DNA from 2 places in the Bacillus sp. FJAT-27231 genome. Region 2 is predicted to be linked to the other one. Evidence: riboswitches for the same ligand, from Rfam matches in the RefSeq annotation. Region 2 holds a riboswitch; the other holds the start of a gene.
The links. A riboswitch is a leader RNA that binds a small molecule or an ion and turns the genes downstream of it on or off. The one in region 2 is predicted to bind FMN.

Region 1: linked by a shared signal. The riboswitch ahead of AC623_RS12545 (ECF transporter S component) and the one ahead of ribD (bifunctional diaminohydroxyphosphoribosylaminopyrimidine deaminase/5-amino-6-(5-phosphoribosylamino)uracil reductase RibD) in region 2 are both predicted to bind FMN.

The regions. Positions count from the first base shown of each region.
Region 1 is NZ_LFZU01000001.1:2,621,426-2,626,573, reverse strand. It holds gene AC623_RS12555 (response regulator transcription factor) at 1-541, shown strand, start outside; gene AC623_RS12550 (ATP-binding protein) at 538-2,310, shown strand; gene AC623_RS21520 (hypothetical protein) at 2,501-2,674, shown strand; FMN riboswitch at 2,931-3,061, shown strand; gene AC623_RS12545 (ECF transporter S component) at 3,213-3,788, shown strand; partial or broken gene AC623_RS22345 (MCP four helix bundle domain-containing protein) at 3,947-4,711, shown strand; gene AC623_RS22340 (methyl-accepting chemotaxis protein) at 4,685-5,148, shown strand, end outside.
Region 2 is NZ_LFZU01000001.1:2,273,668-2,278,815, forward strand. It holds gene AC623_RS10680 (bifunctional 3,4-dihydroxy-2-butanone-4-phosphate synthase/GTP cyclohydrolase II) at 1-721, opposite strand, end outside; gene ribE (riboflavin synthase) at 744-1,391, opposite strand; gene ribD (bifunctional diaminohydroxyphosphoribosylaminopyrimidine deaminase/5-amino-6-(5-phosphoribosylamino)uracil reductase RibD) at 1,397-2,485, opposite strand; FMN riboswitch at 2,633-2,774, opposite strand; gene AC623_RS10700 (aspartate/glutamate racemase family protein) at 3,629-4,318, shown strand; gene AC623_RS10705 (barstar family protein) at 4,702-5,073, opposite strand.

The DNA of each region.
Region 1 (5,148 bases), 350 kb from region 2:
AGGAAAAGACGGCATCGAGGTGTGCCGAGAGCTGCGGGAAAAGAAGTCAACGCCTGTTATTATGTTAACAGCAAAAGGCGAAGAGGCAAACCGTGTGCAGGGATTTGAAGTCGGCACCGATGACTATATTGTTAAGCCGTTCAGCCCTAGAGAAGTTGTTCTTCGGGTAAAGGCACTTTTAAGAAGATCGTCGCCAACCTCTTATTTGCAAACAGATACGAAGTCAAAAGACTTAATTGTCTACCCTCATTTAACCATTGATAATGATGCTCATCGTGTGACGGCAGATGGAGAAGAAGTAAACTTAACGCCTAAAGAATACGAATTACTTTACTTTCTTGCTAAATCACCAGATAAAGTATTCGACCGGGAGCACTTATTAAAAGAAGTGTGGCATTATGAGTTTTTTGGTGACCTTCGAACAGTAGATACACATGTGAAGCGCCTGCGCGAAAAATTAAATAAAGTGTCGGAAAAGGCATCAAAAATGATTGTGACCGTGTGGGGGGTAGGTTATAAGTTCGAGGTAGTGAATGAATGAAACTTTGGAGAAGTGTAGTAGGGAAGCTATGGATGACCATTTTACTGCTCGTTTCCTTTGTTCTCTTTTTTCTGACGATTTTGCTATTAGAGTTTTTTGAGAACTATCATACAAATGAAGTGGAAAGAGAATTATCGGAAACAGCTGTAAAAATTTCTAAAGTGATCTCTGATCATGAAAACAAAACAACAGGGATGGAAGTAGCGTGGGAGTTAGTGGATCGACCTGTTCACGTCATTATCGCCGAGAATAGGGAGACGTTTCATTACTCACCGAGTGATCCGGCTTCTAAAAGGCTTAAACAGAGTGAAATCGTGAATGACCCTACACTTTCCCGTGTGTTTACAGATAAAAAGAAAGTAAAAGCGGAGCTAGAGGTAGACGAAGACGGCCGGTCTAATCGCCATGAGAATTCGATCGCCATTGCCGTTCCCTTGAAAATGAATAAGGGAGAAGATGGTGCAGTTATTATTTACCAATCACTTGAAGTGATAAAAGAAACGTCCCATCAGACAACGAAGCTAATCTTGCTCGCTGCTGGCATTGCTATATTTTTGACAACCATTTTCGCGTTCTTTTTATCCACAAGGATCACGGCTCCATTGCGCAAAATGCGAGAAGCGGCAAATGAACTGACAAAAGGAAACTTCGATACGACTGTCCCCATTTTAACAACAGATGAAATTGGTGCGCTTGCTACTTCATTTAATCAAATGGCGAAACAGCTAAATCATAATATCCATGCACTGAATCAGGAAAAAGAGCAGTTAGCAAGTATTTTAAGCAGTATGGCGGATGGCGTCATGACCTTTAATCGGGATGGAACTATCCTCATTACCAATCCGCCGGCAGAGCGCTTCTTGCAAAATTGGTATTATGAAGTAGGAAAAGAAAATCCAAAACAAACGATGCCTTCGCTTGTCGAGGATCTTCTCAAAGAGGCTGTTCAAACAGAAACAGAAAAGATTGGTGAGTTCTCATTGCAGGGGCGTTCTTACGTTATCATTGTTAGTCCGCTGTATAATGGAAAAGCGGTCCGTGGAGCAGTGGCTGTCGTTCGTGACATGACGGAAGAACGCCGCCTTGATAAGTTGAGAAAAGATTTTGTTGCGAATGTGTCACATGAACTTCGCACTCCCATTTCAATGCTTCAGGGATATAGTGAGGCCATTATTGACGACATTGCCGCTACTGAAGATGAAAAAAGAGAAATGGCTCGAATTATTTACGATGAATCGCTGCGGATTGGCCGGCTTGTGAATGAGCTGTTAGATTTAGCTCGTATGGAAGCAGGGCACATTTCTTTAAATCTGGAAGAAGTTGATTTCCCAGCTTTTATTAAGCGGGTGACTGATAAGTTTCAAGGGCTTGCAAAAGAAAAGCATATTGACCTGACATGGCAGATTCCTAGCGAACAAGTCATCGTTAAATTGGATCCAGACCGAATTGAACAAGTCTTAACGAATTTAATAGACAACGCTTTACGCCATACACCAGAACACGGTTTCGTTAAAGTGAGCTATGAATACAGGACAGACGGTCACCATGTATCTGTGCAGGATTCAGGAGCAGGCATCAGCGAAGAGGATTTGCCCTTTGTATTCGAGCGCTTTTACAAAGGAGACAAAGCGAGAACGAGAGGCCGTTCCGGAACAGGGCTCGGACTTTCTATTGCTAAAAATATTATCTCTGCCCATAATGGCAGTATCAAAGTGCAGAGCAAATTGGGACAGGGTACTATATTCTCATTCCGGTTACCAAGAGAATAAATGCTTCTAGCTTTTATGATGTTAGGGCATGAGCATTCAGTCTGCCAGTCGTGAAGAAAGTGAGTGCTTGTCAGCGGCCTGCAAAGCATTTGCGGCTTTTATCGTTTATCTAGAAAAGTAGTCATACTGGAAACACCTTCCGTCATACAACTAATAGGGCAGTAAAAAAGCAAGTTGGAGGCGGTACAACATGAAAGACTACGTGAAACGTTTTATGATCGCTTTGCTTATGGGGGTATGTGTTAGTTTGCTGATGATCGGCGGAGGGCTTGCCCAGTCAAAAAGTGAAAAGAAGCAGTCTCAGGTTCAAACTGGTGATCTAGAAGGCACGATTGGAATGCTACATACAAGCAAAACTGTTTAGCGCAAGTATGGAAATAGCAGAAGCTATTAGCTGTGTCGGACGTCTGATCAAGTTTACTTTATTCACTGATCGTTTGGTCTTTAGGCATAGCAGTTGGCTGTCAGAGACATAAGCCATGAAAAAGCGAGCGTTTGTCAACAGCTTGAAGCAAGGGGATCCCCTTGCTTTTTTTTTATAAGGTTGTTATCATTTAAATAAATCTATTAAGCTTCTCTTGTCGCGATGGCATAAGAATCTTAGTGGAAAAAAATTTTATATTCATCTTCGGGGCAGGGTGCAATTCCCGACCGGCGGTATGGAAAGAATGCTTTCCGAGCCCGCGAGCCGAAAGGTTGATTTGGTGAGAAGCCAAAGCCGACAGTATAGTCTGGATGGGAGAAGGTGAAGGTCTGCCAACGTTCAAAAAGTGCAGATTTGAACGTTTATTTGAGTATGACTTTTCTCCCCTAAGCGAGCAGCTTGGGGGATTGTCGTTTCTCGAGGGTTTTGGCAGCCTTTCTTCTTATGAATGATGAATGAGAAGAAGGAGAGAATGATCGTGAGAAAAATGAATATTCGTACGCTGACGTCTGTGGGGTTATTAAGTACACTGTCTTATCTATTAATGCTGTTGAACTTTCCAATTCCCCCATTCCCGAGCTTTTTAATGATTGATTTCAGCGATATACCTGCACTAATCGCTGCTATTATCTTTGGGCCGCTTGCAGGTATTATGGTCGAACTAGTGAAAAATGTAATAGACTTCTTTATGACGGGGAGTCCGACAGGTGTACCTGTTGGCCACTTAGCTAATTTCGTTGCTGGCATCACGTTTATTCTTCCAGTTTATTATGTATACAAAAAATTTGAATCGAAAAAAGGATTAACCTTTGCTTTAGTAGTGGGTACATTGTTTATGGCGATGATGATGAGTGTGTTAAATTACTATATTATCCTGCCGGCCTACACGCTTTTCCTAAACGCACCAGCGATGAGTGCTCCGGAAACGAAGCAAATGGTTGTCTCCGCTATTCTGCCCTTTAACATTGTAAAAGGAGTTCTAATGGCTGCTCTATTCATGTTAATTTACTCCCGTATTCATGTGTGGATGCGCAAGCAGGCAGCCGCTTTATAAAAATAGAGTTGTAGGAAGAAGCTCCAAAAGTCCCGTTCGTGACTTTTGGAGCTTCTTTTTTATCTATCTTTTTTACCGGATTATAGTCCGAAAGAACTTGAATGTTGCATGGTGAATAGTATAATTGTTCGTGGAAGGCGTTATAAAATGTTAAAGAGATGATAGGAGGGATGAAAGTGGGCTTTTCGGTAGCAAAAAAATTGTATACAGGTTTTATTGCTGTGTTATTAATCTTAATGGCAGTGGGAGTAATCGGCTATTTGGCAGCTATGAAGCTTAATAACGACTATGCTTTCTTGCTCGATGACCGTGTGAAGAAAGTAGAAATGATTAATGAACTTATTAGTATAGAAAAAGATATATCGATCAATTCGCTCACTTATTTTGCTTTTTCAGAACAACGAAATTTAGAGGAGATCAAGAAAAAGCAAAAAGAATTTGCCGACATACATAATGAACTTAGTCAAATAATTAAACAGCCCAACAACAGGAAAATATTGAGCGAGTTGGAAGAAGCGGGAAGCCGGTATAGCGACCTTGTTTTTAAGGTTTTTGACAGCCAGGAGAAGGGGTTGCAAGCTGAGACAGCTGAATACGCAGATGAGGCTAACAAGGCAGAAGAGGTGTTTAAGAACAAAGCATTAGAGTTAAAAGAAGTACAGGTATCCTTGATGAATGAAACGAGGAATGATTTAAACGGTTTTGTTCGTGCGATGAAGATATTTCTCATTATTATGGTGGCCGCAGGTGTCGCTTTAGGAGGAGTCATTGCTTATCTAATCGGAAAGTCCATTACAGTTCCTGTCAAGAAAATGACAATAGCTCTCAATGAAGTGGCCGCTGGTAATTTACAAATAGAAAAAGTGAGAATAAGAAATAAAGATGAAATCGGGGAAATGGGTGCAGCCTTTAACGAAATGACTGAGGATTTGCGGACTATTCTTAGCCAGGTGAATCAGTCTGCCCTCCAATTGTCCGCTCAGTCTCAGGAGTTGTCAGCCAGCACTGAGCAAAGCACAGCCTCTTCACAAATGGTAGCAGGGGCAGCAGAAGAAAATATGAGGGGAAGCAGTGAACAGCTGGAGCTTGTCAGCAAAGTGGTCGTTTCCATGGAGGAAATGACAGAGGGAATTAAGCAAATTGCCAAAAATAATGAAGAGATGCTTTATTCCGCAGAGGCGGTAGAAGCCCTTATTTCAGAGGGAGAAAAAGCTACGGAAAATGTATCTAGCCAAATTGAAGACATTCACTCTTCTATGCAGGAAACAGAAGAATACATGAGTATTTTAGAAAAGCATGCAACGGAGATTCAAAGGGTCACCGGCTTAATTACGGTCATTTCTGAACAGACAAATTTGTT
Region 2 (5,148 bases):
CATCTCCCTTAACGAGAGCCACGTGGTCTTTGCCCGTCAAATTCTCCGTATAGCCAACCGCTTTAAAATGACCAAATTCCGTTGGCAGCTCGATCTCCACTTCCCTTGTCACAAGTTCTTCCTTCTTGCGGCGGTATTCAATTAAATGCTGGATCGTCACGATTTTCAAATCGAGCTCTTCTGCCATCAAGAATAAATCTGGAAGTCTGGCCATCGTGCCATCTTCCTTCATAATTTCGCAAATGACACCTGCACCTTGCTGTCCAGCGAGCAGGGCTAGATCCACTGCTGCTTCCGTATGGCCCGCTCTCTTTAAAACGCCGCCCTTTTTCGCAATTAACGGGAAAATATGGCCTGGCCGTTTAAATTCAGCCGGTGTAGCATCTTTCTTCATCATTTCCTGAATCGTCGTCGCCCGTTCAAAGGCGCTGATGCCCGTGTGAGTCGATACGTGGTCAATGCTCACAGTAAAAGCTGTGCCGTGGCTGTCCGTATTATGATCGACCATCATATTCAAACCGAGCTGTTTTGCTTTTTCCTCTTCCACTGGGACACAAATAAGACCGCGGCCTACCTTTGCCATGAAATTCACCATTTCAGCATCGGCAAAGTCTGCCAGGCCGACAAAATCACCTTCATTTTCACGATCTTCATCGTCCACGACGATAATGACTTTCCCTTTTTTAAGGTCTTCCAGTGCTTCTTCTATCGATGCAAACATCTCTTTCACCTCGTTTATGTGGTTAGGCAAAGCCGTGTTTTTCCAATAGCTCCATCGTTACATTTGAAGCTGGTTTTTCTGCTTTACGATTCAGCATGCGCTCTACATATTTTGCGAGCATATCGCATTCGATATTTACCGGATCACCAATTGCTTTTTTCGCTAAAATCGTTTCCTCCTGCGTATGTGGAATGAGCGAAATCGTTAATTCTTTTTCAGATACATAAAAGATCGTTAACGACGTGCCATCGAGCGCTACTGATCCTTTCGTCATCAAATATGGCGCGAGCTCAGACGGATAAGCAATATCCACATAAAGAGCATTTTCAACTTGTTTCTTACCCGTTATCGTTCCCACACCGTCTACGTGGCCTGAAACAAAGTGTCCGCCAAAACGGCCGTTTGCTGCCATTGCTCGCTCTAAATTCACCTTTGATCCTCGATTTATTTTACTTAAGGAGGTATCCTGGAACGTTTCCGGCATGACATCCACTGTAAAACGCTCAGCGGTAAAACTAGTGACAGTCAAGCAGACGCCATTGACTGCAATGCTGTCTCCAAGGCGGACATCCTCCAACACTTTAGAAGCCGCAATCGTCAGCTGCAGCGACTGGGTCCGGGCGAGCACTTCTTCAATCGTGCCGATTTCTTCTATTATGCCAGTGAACAATATTGTCACCCCTCTTTCCGTGAAGCCGTAATCTTAATATCTTGTCCGATCATCTCGACCTTATCAAACGTTAAGGGGATAGACTCATCCATCGTCGGGAATCCTTCTCCCCCAAAAGGTGTAGGAGCCATTTTGCCGCCGATCAGCTTAGGTGCCATATAAATGATCATCTGTTGAAAAGCTTTTTCCTGGAAAAAGGAAGCATTCACTTCACCGCCGCCCTCTACAAGCAGCGTCATAATGCCTTCTTCTCCTAGCTTTTTTAACAAAAGAGGAATGTGGACATCAGCTGTTTCCAAGCGAATCACATCGGCTCCTGCAGCGGTTAACGCTTCTTCCTTTTCAACAGAGGCGTCACAGCCGCAAATAATAATCGTATCAGCTTGTTTGTTTTCAATTACTTTTGCTGTAATAGGTGTACGTAAATGAGTGTCTAAAATGACTCGAATGGGGTGTTTTCCTCCGTGGGGCAAACGGGTGGTAAGGAGTGGGTTGTCCTGAAGAACGGTATTGACACCGACTAAAATTGCGTCATGCTCATGTCTGAGACAATGAACATCTTCTCTTGCCGGCTCATCCGTTATCCAGCGGCTATGTCCTGTGTAGGCGGCTGTTTTGCCATCGGCTGTAATGGCTGTTTTCATTGTGACGAATGGGGTTTGATGTTGAATAAAATGAAAAAATGGTTTTAACAAGCGGTCTGCCCGTTCTTGGCAAACGCCAATCTCCACTTCGATTCCGGCAGCTTCTAACTTCTGAACACCTTTTCCGCTCACTTGCGGGTTCGGATCCATCGTTGCGATAAACACCCGCTTAATTCCCGTGGAAACGACAAGGTCCGCGCAAGGTGGCGTCTTTCCATGATGTGAGCAAGGCTCTAACGTAACGTATAAATCAGCGCCCTCTGCTTCTTTCCCAGCAGCACGGAGAGCATGAACCTCCGCATGAGCTGTGCCTGCTTTTAAATGGGCACCCATCCCGATCACGCGGCCATCCTTCACGACTACCGCACCGACCGGCGGGTTCGGCGACGTCTGTCCCTTAACTCCCTCGGCAAGCGACAAGGCTAACTCCATATATTGTTCCTTTAACATTTCGCTAGTCCTCTCTCTATTCATATGATATTTTCGTCCAATGAATGGTTTACAGCCAATAAACCACGAAAGCCCCGTATATATAAAATATACGGGGCGTAAAAGGCATAGCCAAATAAGCATCTTAAAAACCAATTTTTAAAATGCGTGATCCTTCTCCCATCCAGACTGTCACTGTCGGCTTCGGAATTTCACCGAATCCACCGCCTCAAAACGAACGCGGGTCACGGACTAAGAGCCTCTGCTCATCACCGCCGGTGGGGAATTTCACCCCGCCCCGAAGGATTACCTATTCAAGTTATGTCTTATTATCTCTCTAGAATTGTGATTGTGTCAAGGTTTTTAATGTTCTGATTATGATTAATTTGGACTGAAAAAGAGGATTTTTGATGAATTTGGTCCCCATGGTCCCCAATAGAATAGAACACTTTCCCCTTACGTATTTATTGCTAGTGGCACTATTTCAAATGACTCTTCTAATTGATGTGCTGCTAGTTCAACTAACGATCCGTCTTCTAATACAAGAAAAAGCATTACCCCTTCAACTGGCTCGGAATGCTTTAGAAAAAGGCCCGTTTTTTACACCGAAGATTTATATCATTCTCAAATAGAGAGTTGTCTAACTCTTCGAAGCCTTTGATACTATTTAATGACATTGATAGTCTCTCCTTTGTATATTTTATAGATATAATTCTTCACACAAAAGGGAATACCTTCCTTATTGTTCTTTTCGACAGGTAATTTCCATATTGTCTTCCACATTATTATACTTTGCCAAGGCTAGTTAGATGCGAGGGGACAGGACAATACGCCGATCGCCCTCTTCACTTCTGATCTTTGGCAGAACACAAAGTATACATACAGAGGCGTGGATGATGTGAATAGTCATGAGGTTAAAGCGAATGAGAAACAGATGGATAAGGCTTTGGCAAAGATGAATTGAATAAATGAAAACTCCCGCTGAAGAAACTGGATTCAGTGGTGTACAGAGATAATGAAGTTGTTTAATTTACAATAAAGTTGTTTAAAAACGTCAGTCATGCTATTCAACAATCGGGACATTTTGTTGAATAAAAAAAGGAGTTGTTTGTAGGTTAATCGAAGCTAATCATGAAGATAAAAAAGGATAATGGAGAGGATAAAATGAAGGTTATTGGTCTTATTGGCGGAATGAGTTGGGAATCTTCTGTTGAATATTATCGGATTATCAATGAAGAAGTTAAAAGAAGATTAGGGGGATTACATTCAGCGAAATGTCTTTTATATAGTGTCGATTTTCATGAAATTGAACGTTACCAATCAGAAGGCGCCTGGGAGATGGCCGGTGAAATGTTAGGTAATGCTGCGCGTTCTTTGGAAAAGGGAGGAGCTGACTTTATTGTCATTTGTACTAATACGATGCACAAAGTTATAGATGACATCCAGTCAAAAATTAATGTCCCCCTTTTGCATATCGCAGATGCAACAGCAGCCCAAATTAAAGAGAAAGGAATTAATTCTGTTGGGTTACTAGGCACAAGGTACACAATGGAGCAGGATTTTTATAAATCACGCTTGGAGTTTAACGGTATACAAGTTATTGTGCCAAATGACAATGAAAGAGAGATTGTAAACAAGGTTATTTACGAAGAGTTATGTTTGGGTAAGATTCATCATGAATCAAGGAATTATTATAAAAAAGTTATCCAAGGTTTAATCGAATCTGGCGCTAAAGGGATTATATTAGGCTGTACAGAAATTGGGTTATTGGTAAAGCCGGAGGATTCTGTTGTTCCTCTATTTGACACAACCTACATACATGCTTTTGAAGCTGTAAATATGTCCTTAAAATAAGGTTATGAAATTTTTAAAGATTTTTTAATTCTTCCGCAAACGGGCGCGATTATGGAAGAAAACTTAGATTTTTAAACGACTTTATTGTTATATTTTCCAGTGTAATGAAATACCCTATATCAAAAATTAAATAACATATTTTTAACCCCGTCTTAAATTTAGAACGGGGTTATGCTTGTTTGAGCTTTTAAAATTAAATAACTTTATTGTCATTTTACAAGTGGGAGTTTCGCTTTGTTTGTCTGGTATCCCTTCTAGTGCAAACAGATGAAGGATTTTTTCAAATTACTCTTATGATTTCTATAACAAAGTTTGATGACTTTAATAAATCCTATTGACCTAAAGCCCCCGTTAGCTGAATAAGGATTACTCTATAATCAGTGTTATATTTCGTTATCAAGGATAATTTCTTCTATCCAGTCAAATATAGTTGAACCTTTGTTCATCTTTGCATCTCTTATTTCTTGAATCACTCTTTCTTTATTAGTCGGATGGCAATTTTTCAATATTTCATTCAGTTTAATAATAGTTTCCTCGTATCCTAAATCTCTTTTTGATTTAACAGAATTTCTCCAAATAATTGTGTATTCTTCTCCAGATTCTATATTTCCAAAACCACCATACAAAATGTCATTAAACGCATCTAGATTTCCGTTCCACTCATGTTTTCCAGAGAGAACTACATTTGAAAACTCCTTACAAAAACCCTTAAAATCAGAAAACTTTTCTCCATCAATGATGAAAATTTTGTTCATACCAGCACCTCTAACCACACTATCTTCTTTATTTTATCATAGTCTCTTATTCCACTAACCTATCCGTTAGTTTAA